One region of the Kutzneria chonburiensis genome, then DNA from elsewhere that is predicted to be linked to it. Evidence: predicted binding sites of a transcription regulator. Region 1 holds the regulator's gene; the other holds the start of a gene.
The links. Region 1 encodes HspR, which represses chaperone genes until heat shock. Its sites were predicted from a motif close to ANNTTGAGTNNNNNNNACTCAANNT; they were not measured.
Positions count from the first base shown of each region.

Region 2: the regulator HspR is predicted to act here: its motif matches at 2,213-2,237, upstream of lon (endopeptidase La).

Region 1 covers NZ_CP097263.1:7,221,256-7,228,328, reverse strand. Annotated here, with positions in the region: partial or broken gene M3Q35_RS33205 ((Fe-S)-binding protein) at 1-902, opposite strand, end outside; gene dnaK (molecular chaperone DnaK) at 1,137-2,984, shown strand; gene grpE (nucleotide exchange factor GrpE) at 2,981-3,577, shown strand; gene dnaJ (molecular chaperone DnaJ) at 3,605-4,783, shown strand; gene M3Q35_RS33185 (heat shock protein transcriptional repressor HspR) at 4,783-5,211, shown strand; gene M3Q35_RS33180 (FAD-binding oxidoreductase) at 5,300-6,403, opposite strand; gene M3Q35_RS33175 (pyridoxamine 5'-phosphate oxidase family protein) at 6,706-7,073, shown strand, end outside.
Region 2 covers NZ_CP097263.1:5,770,115-5,777,187, forward strand. Annotated here, with positions in the region: gene cobN (cobaltochelatase subunit CobN) at 1-869, opposite strand, end outside; gene M3Q35_RS26025 (SAM-dependent methyltransferase) at 1,180-1,992, opposite strand; gene lon (endopeptidase La) at 2,249-4,588, shown strand; gene M3Q35_RS26035 (TetR/AcrR family transcriptional regulator) at 4,657-5,361, opposite strand; gene M3Q35_RS26040 (FAD-dependent oxidoreductase) at 5,433-6,866, shown strand; gene M3Q35_RS26045 (oxidoreductase) at 6,935-7,073, opposite strand, start outside.

The DNA of each region.
Region 1 (7,073 bases):
TCGGTGCAGGTGCTGAAGTCCAGCCAGCCCTTCCAGCTGAAGTCCTCGATCTTGCCGGCGCCGAAGACGTCCTTCTCCGGGTCGGCTTCCTCGAAGTCCAGCGGCTTGCCGCCGCTCATCATCGGCCGCAGCGCGCCCAGCGCGACCGCGCCGTCGTCCTCACGCTTGAAGTAGATGTTGAAGAAGGCGCTGAACCGGTGCCAGGCCACGCCCATGGTCAGGTTCTTCGACACCACCGCGAGCCAGATCATGCCGCTCAGCAGCTTGATGATCGCCATCACGGAGACCAGGTCCGGGTTGGCCGGCAGCAGGTGGCCGAGCGGCCCGGTGACGAAGTTGGCCCACAGCGGCTGGTCCTCGAGGCCGCTGGCCTCCTTGAACGCCTTGACGCCGAGAATGCCCAGGCCCTCGATGATGACCACGGCCTCGACGAAGTAGGCCTGCTTGAAGTTGGAGCCGGCGAACCGGGACAGCCGGTCGGCCCGGCGCGGGTGGTTGAGCTGGCGGATCACGGCCAGCGCCACACCACCCACCACGGTGCCGACGCCGAGCACCTCGGTGACGAAGTTCCACACCGCCCAGTCGCCGATGACCGGCCAGTGCCAGGCCGGCACGAAGACCTCGCCGTAGGCCTCGAACAGCACCAGCGAGCCGATCAGGAAGCCCCACATGACCAGCCAGTGCCACGGCGCGACGGTGCGCACCTTGGCCATCCTGGTGTGCGCGGCGAACTCCTTGACCAGGGTGGCCAGCCTGGGCAGGAACGGGCCGTTGCGGGTGGGGTCGGGCTGGCCGAGCCGGATGGTTCGCACCTGGCGCAGCACGGCGGCGACGAACATGCCCCACGCGACGACGCTGACGGCAACACCGATCACGCCGAGCGTGACCTGCAGAGCACCCATTGCTCCCTCGCCCTTCCCGTTACGGACAAGTCGTCCGGGCAGCCTAATCGAAGTTACTGGTCAGTAACTACTTGACGTGGCGTGGCTCGCACCACTGAAGGGAACACGGGCCCGGGCTCTCACGTTGGACGGTCAGGAAGCTTGAGCGGACTGGACTCAACTCCGGTCCGTTTGGCAAACTTGAGTCGACGCTGCTCAACCGGCAGCGGTGCACAGTTTCAGGGAGGCAGTTCAATGGCGCGTGCGGTCGGCATCGACCTGGGGACGACCAACTCCGTCGTCGCCGTCCTTGAGGGCGGTGAGCCGACGGTGATCGCCAACTCCGAGGGTTCGCGTACCACCCCGTCCATCGTGGCGTTCGCCAAGAACGGCGAGGTTCTGACCGGTCAGCCGGCCAAGAACCAGGCCGTCACCAACGTCGACCGGACCATCCGTTCGGTCAAGCGGCACATCGGCACGTCGTGGACGCAGGAGATCGACGGCAAGGCCTACACCGCGCAGGAGATCTCCGCGCGGGTGCTGATGAAGCTCAAGCGGGACGCGGAGGCGTACCTGGGCGAGGAGATCACCGACGCGGTGATCACCGTCCCGGCCTACTTCGAGGACGCGCAGCGGCAGGCCACCAAGGAGGCCGGCCAGATCGCGGGCCTCAACGTGCTCCGCATCGTCAACGAGCCGACCTCGGCCGCCCTGGCCTACGGCCTGGACAAGGGCGAGAAGGAGCAGACCATCCTGGTCTTCGACCTCGGTGGCGGCACCTTCGACGTCTCCCTGCTGGAGCTGGGTGACGGCGTGGTCGAGGTCCGCGCGACCTCCGGTGACAACCACCTCGGTGGCGACGACTGGGACCAGCGCATCGTCGACTGGCTGGTGGAGAAGTTCAAGACCAGCAGCGGCATCGACCTGACCAAGGACAAGATGGCGCTCCAGCGGATCCGTGAGGCCGCCGAGAAGGCCAAGATCGAGCTGTCCTCCTCGTCCACCGCCAGCATCAACCTGCCCTACATCACCGTGGACAGCGACAAGAACCCGCTGTTCCTGGACGAGACGCTGTCCCGCGCCGAGTTCCAGCGGATCACCTCCGACCTGCTCGACCGCTGCCGGGCTCCGTTCAACCACGTGATCAAGGACGCCGGCGTCAAGATCGCCGACATCGACCACGTCGTGCTGGTCGGCGGCTCCACCCGCATGCCGGCCGTGACCGAGCTGGTCAAGGAGCTGACCGGCGGCCGCGAGCCGAACAAGGGCGTGAACCCGGACGAGGTCGTGGCGGTCGGCGCCGCGTTGCAGGCCGGTGTGCTGAAGGGCGAGGTCAAGGACGTCCTGCTGCTCGACGTCACCCCGCTGTCCCTCGGTATCGAGACCAAGGGCGGCATCATGACCAAGCTGATCGAGCGCAACACCACGATCCCGACCAAGCGCTCCGAGATCTTCACCACGGCCGACGACAACCAGCCGTCCGTGCAGATCCAGGTGTTCCAGGGCGAGCGCGAGATCGCGGCGCAGAACAAGAAGCTCGGCATGTTCGAGCTGACCGGCCTGCCGCCGGCCCCGCGCGGCGTGCCGCAGATCGAGGTCACCTTCGACATCGACGCCAACGGCATCGTGCACGTGCAGGCCAAGGACCTGGGCACGGGCAAGGAGCAGTCGATGACGATCACCGGCGGCTCGGCGCTGCCCAAGGACGACATCGACCGCATGATCAAGGACGCCGAGGAGCACGCGGAGGAGGACAAGCGCCGCCGCGAGGAGGCCGAGACCCGCAACCAGGCGGAGACCTTGGTCTACAGCACCGAGAAGTTCATCAAGGACAACGACGAGAAGCTGCCGGCCGACACCAAGGAGAAGGTGCAGGCGGCCATCGTCGAGGCCCAGGAGGCGCTCAAGGGCACCGACCTCGGGGCGATCAAGTCCGCGGTGGAGAAGCTGGCCACCGAGTCCCAGGCGCTGGGCTCCGCGCTGTACGCCAACGCGCCGGGCGCCGAGGGCGCTCCGGCCGGCGACGCGCCGGGTGCGCAGGCCGGCCCGCAGGCCGATGACGTGGTTGACGCCGAGATCGTGGACGAGGACCCGAAGAAGTGAGCGACGAGCAGGAGCAGCCGGTGGTCGTGAACGACCGCCGACGGATCGACCCGGAGACGGGCCAGCTTCGCGACGTGGAGCCGGGCGAGCTGGCCGACGAGACCGAGGGTCTCGCCGGCCGGCACGCCGCCGAGGACGCCGTGCCCGACCCGGCCGCGGAGTTCAAGGCGCAGCTGGACGAGCGGACCGCCGACCTCCAGCGACTCCAGGCCGAGTACGCCAACTACCGCAAGCGGGTGGAGCGGGACCGCGAGGTCAACGCGACGGCCGCCAAGGGGCAGATCGTCAACGAGCTGCTCGGCGTGCTGGACGACGTGGAGCGGGCCGCCGCGCACGGCGACCTGACCGGCGCGTTCAAGTCGGTCAGCGACAAGCTGGTGGCGGTGCTCCAGGCCAGCGGCCTCGAGCCGTTCGGCCACGAGGGCGAGGAGTTCGACCCCTCGGTGCACGAGGCGGTGCAGCACAACACCTCGGCCGAGGTGACCGGCCCGACCGTGACGGCCGTGCTCCGGCGCGGCTACCGGTTCGGCGAGCGCCTGCTGCGGCCGGCGCTGGTCGCGGTCACCGACCATGAGCCGGCGAACGCTGAGTAAGTACCACGCAGGAGGGAGGGACGCCCGGTGAGCGCACGGGATTGGATCGACAAGGATTTCTACGGCGACCTGGGCGTCTCCTCCGACGCCACGGCCGACGAGATCAAGAAGGCGTACCGGAAGCTGGCCCGGGAGCTGCACCCCGACGCCAACCCCGGTGACGCCAAGGCCGAGGCCCGCTTCAAGTCGGTCTCGCAGGCCTACGGCGTGCTGTCGGACGCGGAGAAGCGCAAGCAGTACGACGAGGCCCGGCGGCTGTTCGGCTCCGGCGGGTTCCGGCCCGGCGGTGGCGGCTTCGGCGGCGGCACGAGCTCGTTCGACCTTGGCGACCTGTTCGGCGGGGCGCAGGCCGGCGGTGGGCAGGGTGGCCTCGGCGACCTGCTCGGCGGCCTGTTCGGCCGGGGCGGGCGAGGCGCGGGAGCGGCGTCGGCGACGCGGGCCAAGCGCGGCGACGACGTCGAGACCGACGTGCGGATCGACTTCGTGGAGGCGGTCCGCGGCGCGACGGTGCCGCTGCGGCTGTCCAGCCCGTCGACCTGCGGCACCTGCCACGGGTCGGGGGCCAAGCCGGGCACCACGCCGCGCACCTGTCCGACCTGCAAGGGCGCCGGGCTGGTCAGCCGGAGCCAGGGCGCGTTCGCGTTCAGCGAGCCGTGCCGCGACTGCCGGGGCACCGGCAAGATCATCGACGACCCGTGCCCGGAGTGCGCCGGCGAGGGCGTGAGCACCAAGGTGCGCACGCTGACCGTGCGGATTCCGGCCGGTGTCGACGACGGTCAGCGGATCCGGCTGGCCGGCCAGGGCGAGCCCGGACGCAACGGCGGACCCAGCGGCGACCTGTTCGTCCGCGTGCACGTCACGCCGCACGCGGTGTTCGGACGATCCGGTGACGATCTCACGGTGACGGTCCCGGTGACCTTCCCCGAGCTGGCGCTGGGCACCACACTGACGGTGCCGACGCTGGACTCGAGCGTCAACGTGAAGGTGCACCCGGGCACGGCCAGCGGCCGCATCCTGCGGGTGCGCGGCAAGGGCATCGAGCGCAGGGACGGCCGCACGGGAGACCTGCTGGTCACGCTGCAGGTGGCGGTGCCGTCGCGGTTGGACGGCAAGGCCGAGGAGGCGCTGAAGGCGTACGCCGAGGCCACCGCCGACCACGACCCGCGGGCGGAGTTGGACGCGCTGCTGGGAAAGGGTGAGACGTGATGGGCAACCCGTTCTCGTTCCCGCCGGGGACCAACGAGGACACTCCGGTGTTCGTGATCTCGGTGGCGGCCCAGCTCTCCGGGCTGCACGCGCAGACGCTGCGCAGCTACGACCGGCTCGGCCTGGTGTCGCCGGGCCGGGCCACCGGCGGTGGTCGGCGCTACTCGGCCCGGGACATCTCGCTGCTCCGCGAGGTGCAGCGGCTGTCCCAGGAGGAAGGCGTCAACCTGGCCGGCATCAAGCGCATCATCGACCTGGAGAACCAGGTGGACGCGCTGAAGTCCCGGCTGACCGAGCTGCTGGAGGAGCTGGCCGCGGCGCACGCGGCGGCCGAGCAGGCCGCGGCCGCGGTGCACGCCTCGTACCGCCGCGACCTGGTGCCGGTCCGTCAGCAGCAGCAGATCGTGGTCTGGAAGCCCAAGAAGTAACCCCGGCGAGTCCCGCCCACAGTCACACCGAAAGTACGAAACGGATTCGTGCTTTCGGTGTGACGCTAAGCGGGACTCGCCGGGGTTGTTAGTCGAGGGTGAACGGGTCGTAGCGGATGTGGTCCAGCGGCGTGCCGGCCACCAGCATCCGCGACACGGTGGCCCGGATCATCGCCGGCGAGCCGCAGACCAGGACCTCCCGGTCCGACCAGGCGCCGTAGCGGGTGACCACGTCGGCCAGCGAGCCGTGCTCGTAGCCCTGCAGGCCCGGCTCGGACTCGACCACCGGCACCACGGTCAGCCAGGGGTTGCTCTGGGCGATGCGCTGGAGGTTCTCCAGGTCGTACAGGTCCTCACGGGTGCGGCCGCCGACGAACAGGTGCACCCGGGGGTTCTCGCCCCACTGGGCCAGGTTGTCCAGGATGGACCGCATCGGGGAGACACCGGTGCCGCCGGCGACCATCAGAATGTCCCGCTCACCCTCGCGGTCCACGGTGAGCCGGCCCATCGGGGCGCCGATCCGCCACTGGTCGCCGACCTGGGTGTGGGCCACGATCGACCGGCTGACCCAGCCGCTGTTGACGGCGCGGATGTGGAACTCGATGGTGCCGTCCTCGCGGGGCGCGTTGGCCGGGCTGTAGTAGCGCCACAACCGGGGCCGCTGCGGGGTCTCCACGCTCACGTACTGGCCGGGCTGGTAGGGCACCGGGTAGTCGGGCTGCACCCGGACGACGGCCAGACCCCAGCTCAGGCGCTTGTGGTCGACGACGGTGGCCGGCCAGAAGGCGGGGCCCTCGTCGGCCGCCGCGGCCTCCTGCATGGACCGGGCCATGATCGTGTACGCCTCGGCCCAGGCCCGCTCGACCTGCGGCGTCCACGACTTGCCGGCGAACTTCTTGATCGAGGCCAGCAGCGCGGTGCCGACCGACTCGTAGTGGCTGGCGACCACGCCGAACTTGCGGTGGTCGCGGCCGAGCTGGCGCAGGAACGGGATCAGGTCGTCCGGGCGGTCGACCATCTGCACCACGTGCACGAGGGCCCGCAGCAGGCGGCTGCGCTGCACCGACATGTTCACCGGGAACATGTCCCGGGTGGTCGGCGCGAGGCTGAACAGCATCCCGTAGAAGAACTTCGCCACTTCGTCGGCGCAGGGTTCAACGACCGCGAAGCTCTCGCGAATCATCCGCACCATCGCGGTGACACCAGGTGGCGGTTCGCGTTGAGGGTTGGTCGCAGGCAAGGGATTCAACACGGCGTTGGCTGTCATGGTCCGGGCGCAGTCTCCACGTAGTCAGGGGCACCTGGCAAGGCACCCCGTGGTCAAGCATCCGTCCCCCGACAGGGTGGACCCTAACTCGACATCGGGTCCTTGTGGGACTTGATGCCACGTTCGAGCGAACCGGGGTAACTAACTGTTGACAGACCTTCCCACGAACGGGCGAAGAATGGGCCGGGGGTGTGCAGAACGCGGTCGGCGTGACACGGTGGATCACCGTGACCCCCGTCCACCTTGCTCCGACCGGTACCGCCGGTCCCGAGCTGCTCCAGCTGGAGCTGTCGGATGCGCCGTCCCCCGCGGTGACCGACATCACCCTGCACCCCGACGATCCGTTGGGCGCGATGCCCGACGCGGCCCACTTACCCGGTTCGCGCGGCGAGCACCTGCTCCAGCGCGCCTTCGGCTCGGTCGACCGGGCCACCCGCTTCTACCGTGATCAGGTCCTCGACCATCTCAACGACGAGATGCGTGGGTTCGTTACACGCATGGACATGGCCTTCATCGGCACGGCCGACGCCGCAGGCGAGTGCGACGTCTCCTTCCGGGCCGGCCCGCGCGGCTTCGTCCAGGTGCTGGGCGAGCG
Region 2 (7,073 bases), 1.5 Mb from region 1:
CCGATCAGCCGGCCGTCGAACTCCGGGATCGCCACCTGCATCGCCGCGTCCATCGGGGACAGTGCCGCGTCGGACTCCCGCCAGGCCGCCCGTGACGACGTGAGGCAGAGTCCTTGCAGCACCGGGATGTCCAGCTGCGCCAACGCCCCCGCGTCCCAGGCGTCTTCGTCGCCGCCCGCGCTGGCGTCCGCCGCCACCGCCCCGCCGGCCGCCAGCACCGTCGCCACGACCGCGTCGCAGCGGCTGAGGACTTCGAGCAGCCCTTCGGACTCGTCGCCGGCCAGGCCGCGCAGCGAGCCGCAGAACACCGGCAGCACATTGGCTCCGGCCGCCTCCACCGCGTCGGCCAGCGTGTCGACAAATGCCGTGTTTCCGGCCAGCGCGTGCGCCCGGTAGAACACGATGCCGACCGTCGGCCTGCCTTCTTCGTGCCGCCTTTCGCCGTGCACGCCGTAAACGGGCGTTTTCACCGGCGGCTCGAATCCCTCGCCGGTCAGCAACACCGTGTCGGACAGGAAGCCGGCCAGCTGCCCCAGGTTGGCCGGGCCACCCTCGACCAGGTACGCAAGCGCTTGCGTGGCCACGCCGGCCGGCACCGTGGAGACCGCCATCAGCTCCGCGTCCGGCGATGCCTCACCGCCGAGGCACACCGTCGGCTTGTTCGCCGCCAGGACCGCGTCCAGGCCTTCTTCCCAGGCCCGCTTGCCGCCCAGCAGCCGCACCACCACCAGATCGGCGTCTCGGAGCAGCGCCGGCAGCTCCTCGACCTCCAGCCGAGCCGGGTTGCCGACCGTGTAGTCGGCCCCGCTGGCCCTGGCCGCCAACAGGTCCGTGTCTGCCGTCGAGAGCAGCAGGACGCGCGAAGTCATCAGCCGTACCCTCCTCGGGGTCCCGCGCCCCGGGTAGAGACATCACGGCCGGTGGTGGAGTGTCTGGCTTTCACAGTGGCGCGACCGCCCCGGACTCCCACCGGGTTCCTCGCTCCCACCGCCGTCTGGTCGGTTCATGCTAACGACCGAACACGCCCAACCCCGACAGTCGAGATCCACCCCACGCGCCCCCACCCCCACGTGAGTGGCTCATTTGGCGTTTTGCCCCCACGTGAGTGGCTCACATGGCCGCCAAGCGCAAATGAGCCACTCAGGTAGGGAATCAGGGGTTGCCCGGTCACGTAGGGCGTCAGGGCTTGCGGGCGACGCCGCCGTAGGACAGGTGGACCTTGCCCTCGTTCTGGTCGCTCCACTCGGAGCGCCACTGCCGCACCGGCACCACGCCGGGATCGATCAGCTCCAGGCCGGTGAAGAACTTGGCCACCTCACCGTAGGTCCGCGGGTGCAGCTGGGCGCTGATCTTGCGGTAGATGCCCTCGACCTCGCTGACCGCGCCCAGCTGCTCCTCGGGCACGAAGTCGACCGTGGCGTGCGAGACGGCCAGGTAGCTGCCGGGGGCCAGCGCGTCGCGGTAGGCCTCGACCAGGCCGTGCGGGTCGTCGGCGTCGGGCAGGTAGTGCAGCACGGCGATGGCGATCAGGCCGACCGGCCGGGAGAAGTCGATCATCTCGCGGACCTGGGGCAGGCCGAGCACCGAGTCGGGGTGGCGCAGGTCGGCCCGCACCGGCGCGACCAGCGGATTGTCGCCGAGGATGGTCCGGCTGTGGGCCACCGCGATGGGCTCGTTGTCCACGTAGACCACGCGGGCGGCGGGATTGATCCGGTGCGCGATCTCGTGCACGTTGCCCACGGTCGGAATGCCGGAGCCGAGGTCGAGGAACTGGTCGACGCCGGCGGCGACCAGGCAGTTGACCACCCGTCTCAGGAAGGACCGGCTGGCCCGCATGCCGTTGGCCACCTCGGGCATGGCCCGCACGGCCTGCTTGGCGGCGGCCCGGTCGACGGCGAAGTTGTGCGCGCCGCCGAGGAAGTAGTCCAGGATCCGGGCCGGGTTGGGGCGGTCGAGGTCGACGTCGGCCGGTATCCACCGAGGACGGTGCATCCGCGCGACCCCTTCCGACTAACTTCACCCGATCGTGTTAATGGTGGGGGCGCGGTCACGCCCTGTCCACACTCCGCGGGCGAACAACACGCAGGGAATGCGCGGCATCACTGCGCGTTGACTACAGGTGTGCCGCACCGTCAACCACCTCACGAAACGTAGTCGGCGGCCGAGATCGCTCACGGCGAACAGCCGTTCGGGAACAGTTCCCGGCTCCAGTTGGTTGAGCCAGTACGACTCAACCTTGGAGGATGACGTGAGCGAAACACTGGCACTCCCGGTGCTCCCGCTGGACGACGTGGTCGTGCTGCCCGGCATGGTGGTGCCGGTCAAGCTCGCCGACGCGGAGATCCGCGCGGCCGTCGAGGCCGCGCAGGCCGGCGACACCGGGTCGAAGGTGCTGCTGGTCCCCCGCCTGGAGGGCAAGTACGCCAAGGTGGGCACGCTGGGTGTGATCACCCAGATCGGCCGGCTGCCCGGCGGCGAGCGCGCCGCCGTGGTCCGCGGCACCGACCGGGTGCGCATCGGCACCGGCACTACCGGCCCCGGCGCGGCGCTGTGGGTGCAGGCCGAGGTCCAGGACGAGCCCGCGGTCGACGAGAGCACGCACGAGCTGGCCAAGGAGTACCGCACCCTGGTCACCTCGATCCTGCAGCAGCGGGGCGCGTGGCAGGTGGTCGACTCGGTGCAGGGCGTCGACGACCCCTCCGCGCTGGCCGACCTGGCCGGCTACGCCTCCTACCTCAGCGACGAGCAGAAGATCTGGCTGCTGGAGACCGTGGACGTCCGCGAGCGGCTGGAGAAGCTGCTGGCCTGGGGCCGTGAGCACCTGGCCGAGCTGGACGTGGCCGAGACGATCCGCAAGGACGTCAAGGAGGGCATGGAGAAGCAGCAGCGCGAGTTCCTGCTGCGCCAGCAGCTGTCGGCCATCCGCAAGGAGCTGGCCGAGCTGGACGGCAAGCCGGCGTCCGAGGAGCAGGACTACCGGGCCCGGGTGGAGGCCGCCGACCTGCCGGAGAAGGTGCGGGAGGCCGCGCTGACCGAGGTGGACAAGCTGGAGCGGACCTCGGAGCAGTCGCCCGAGGTCAGCTGGATCCGGACCTGGCTGGACACCGTCCTCGACATCCCGTGGAACGAGCGGACCGAGGACGCCTACGACATCACCGGGGCGCGGGCGGTGCTGGACGCCGATCACGCGGGCCTCGACGACGTGAAGGACCGCATCATCGAGCACCTGGCGGTGCGGCGGCGCCGGGCCGACAAGGGTCTCGGGGTCGTCGGCGGCCGGCGCAGCGGCGCCGTGCTCGCGCTGGTCGGGCCGCCCGGCGTCGGCAAGACGTCGCTGGGCGAGTCGGTGGCCCGGTCGATGGGCCGCAAGTTCGTCCGGGTCGCCCTCGGCGGCGTCCGGGACGAGGCAGAGATCCGCGGCCACCGGCGCACCTACGTCGGCGCGCTGCCCGGTCGCATCGTGCGGGCCATCAAGGAGGCCGGCTCGATGAACCCCGTCGTGCTGCTGGACGAGGTCGACAAGGTCGGCTCGGACTACCGCGGCGACCCGACGGCGGCCCTGCTGGAGGTGTTGGACCCGGCGCAGAACCACACGTTCCGGGACCACTACCTGGAGGTCGAGCTGGACCTGTCGGACGTGTTGTTCCTGGCCACGGCCAACGTGCTGGAGTCCATCCCCGGCCCGCTGCTGGACCGGATGGAGCTCGTTCGGCTGGACGGGTACACCGAGGACGAGAAGGTCACCATTGCCCGTGATCACCTGCTGGCCCGCCAGCTGGAGCGGGCCGGCCTGACCGCCGAGGACGTCACCGTCACCGACGACGCGCTGCGCCGGCTGGCCGCGGAGTACACCCGGGAGGCCGGGGTCCGCGACCTGGAGCGGTCCATCGCCCGCGTGCTGCGCAAGGCGGCCGTCGACGAGGGCAAGCTGCCGCTGACGGTGTCGAACGACAACCTGCCCGACTTCCTCGGGCGGCCGCGGCACACGCCGGAATCGGCCGAGCGCACGGCGGTGCCGGGCGTCGCCACCGGGCTCGCGGTCACCGGTGTCGGCGGTGACGTGCTGTTCGTCGAGGCCTCGCTGGCCGACGCGGAGACGGGTTCGACCGGGGTGTCGCTGACCGGGCAGCTGGGCGACGTGATGAAGGAGTCGGCGCACATCGCGCTGAGCTACCTCCGCTCGCACGGGGCCGAGCTGGAACTGCCGGTCGGCGACCTGAAGGACCGCGGCGTGCACGTCCACGTGCCGGCCGGCGCGGTGCCCAAGGACGGCCCGAGCGCCGGTGTCACCATGACCACCGCGCTGGCGTCGCTGCTGTCGGGACGGCCGGTCCGGTCGGACGTGGCCATGACCGGCGAGGTGTCGCTGACCGGGCGGGTGCTGCCCATCGGCGGCGTCAAGCAGAAGCTGCTGGCCGCGCACCGGGCGGGTATCACGACTGTGTTGCTGCCCAAGCGGAACGAGCCCGACCTGGACGACGTGCCGACCTCGGTGCGTGAGCAGCTGGAGGTGCACCTGGTGGCGGACGTCCGCGAGGTGCTGGACATCGCCCTGCAGCCGGTGAACGCGCCGGTGCTGAGCGCCTGACCGACCCCGCCGGCCTTCGACGGCCGGCGGGCCCAGACCAACTGAATGATCGCGTGGCCCGCTCCCCCTCAGCGGGCCACGCTTTTTTCTATGCCCGCCAACACACAGTTCAGCCCGAAGGCGAACTGCTGGTCGTGACTGAGGTCTTCGGCGTCGAAGATGCGGCGGGCCACCAGCGGGTACTTCCCGCTGTCGATGATCACTTCCCGCACGTACGGCGAGACCGCGTTGCGCCACTCGTCCTGGGTCATTCCGGTGCTGCGCACGTCTTCCCGTTCCGACAGCTCGGCCAGCACCGCCCCGTGCACGTAGTTCGCCACCGCCCCCAGCAGGGCCGAGGCAAGCGTGATGTCGTCGGTCGCGCCACTGGCCGCCGCCAGCGCCAAGTCGCTGCGGCGCAAGGCGTTCGGGCCCAGCGACGGCCGGCTGCGCAGCTCGGTCGCCAGCCACGGGTGGCGCAGCATCGAGGCCCGCATGCCGTCGGCGACCACCGTCAGGTCGGCCTTCCAGTCACCGGACGGGTCCCGTAGCTCGTCCTCGCCCTGCACGGCGTCGACCATCAACTCCAGCAGCTCGTCCTTGTTCGTGACGTAGCGGTAGAGCGAGGTCGTGCCGGTGCCGGCTTCGGTGGCCACCCGGCGCATGGTCAGCGCCGGTGTGCCTTCGGCGTCGGCGATCCGGATCGCGACCGTGACGATCTGCTCGACGCTCAGCGCCTGCCGGCGGCGCGGCTCCGCCAGTCGGGTCCAGACCAGCGTGAACGGTGGGGCCATGGCGCTCACCCTACTAACTGGGTACAGTGTTCCCAAGACGGGAACGACGTTCCCACTTCGGAGGGGGAAACATGGACGTAGTGATCGTCGGCGGTGGCACGGTCGGCCTGTGCACGGCCGTGTTCCTGGCCCGACAGGGCGTTTCGGTACGGGTGTTGGAGCGGCGGGCCACCGTGTCCGACCACCCGCGGGCCTTCGGCTTGAACCCACGGTCGGCCGAGATCGCCCGTTGGGCCGGTCTCGAGTACGAGACGGAGGACCGGGTCCCGGGCGTGGCCACCGGGCCGAGCCTGGCTTCGTTGACGCCGCTCAGCGGGCCCATCAAGTTCCCCGAGATCGGCCCGGTGGCTTCAGGTAGTTCACCCCAGCACCGCATCGACCAGGCCGCCCTGACCTTGCTCCGCAGCCTCGGCGTACGGGTCGACTTCAACGCCGAAGTCGTTGGCGTGACCGACGACGGCGTGATCACCACGGCATCCGGCGAGACCGTCACCGCGGACTACGTCATCGCCGCCGACGGCGCGCGCAGTCGGGTCCGCGAACTGCTCGGCATCGGCACGACCGGTCCCGGGGTGCTCGGCGACCACATGCTCAACGTGCTGTTCCGGGCCCCCGGCCTGCCGGCGCCCCGGTACTCGATGACCGTGCTGCGCAACGACGAGGCGACCGGGATCTTGATGAAGGTCGACGACGACGGCCGGTGGATCTTCCATGTGCCCCGCGGCGACGCCGACATGCCGGCGTCCGAATTCCAGCGCCTGATCCGCGCCGCCACCGGCCTTTCCGACCTGGACGTGGACGTGATCAGCAAGCTGCCGTGGGCCTCCACCGCCCATGTGGCCGAGAAGTTCCGCCAGGGCAACGTCTTCCTCGTCGGCGACGCCGCCCACGTCGTGCCGCCCACCGGTGGTTTCGGCCTCAACACCGGCATCGCCGACGGCCACAACCTGGCGTGGAAGCTCGCCGCCGGCGGCAGTGCCTTGCTCGACACCTACGAGCTCGAGCGCAGGCCCGTCGCCGAGTTCACCATGGCGCAGTCCCTGATCCGCGGTGAGCACCGCGAGCTCCATTGGGACATCCGCCCCGAGCGCGCCGCCGACCGTGAGGCCGTCGGCATGGCCAACGCCATGGTGGTCATCGCCGGCTACCGCTACGACTCCCCCGCCGTCATCGACCCGGAACCCATGCCGTCACTGGAGGTTCTCACCCTCGACGGCTCCCCCGGCAGCCGCATCCCCCACCTGTGGGTGTCGCCCGGTCGGTCCACTTTGGACCTGGTCGACGGCTTCACCCTGATCACCGGCACCCGCGCCGGCGCTTGGCTCACCGCCGCCCTCGAGGTCGGCATCCGTTCCCACGCCGTCGAGGGTTGGGCCGACGCCGCCGGCATCCAGGAAACCGGCGCCGTCCTCGTCCGCCCCGACGGCTTCGTCGCCTGGCGCACAAAGGAAGAGGGTTCAGCGGTCGAACTCCGCAAGGCCCTCGACCGGGTCCTCTGCCGCTGACGGCGTTATGCAGGGAAGGACGCCTTACCTGCATTGGACGCAGGTAAGGCGTCCTTCCCTGCATCAGGTCAGCCGCGGAGCTCGGCGTAGTCGACGTCGGTGAGCTCGACGGAAACCTCCCACAGCCGGCGGCCGACCTCGGCGTCGTAGGCGGGCTTGAGGAACGGCTGCTTGACGGGGTAGCCGCGAACGTTGCCGAGGCCGTCG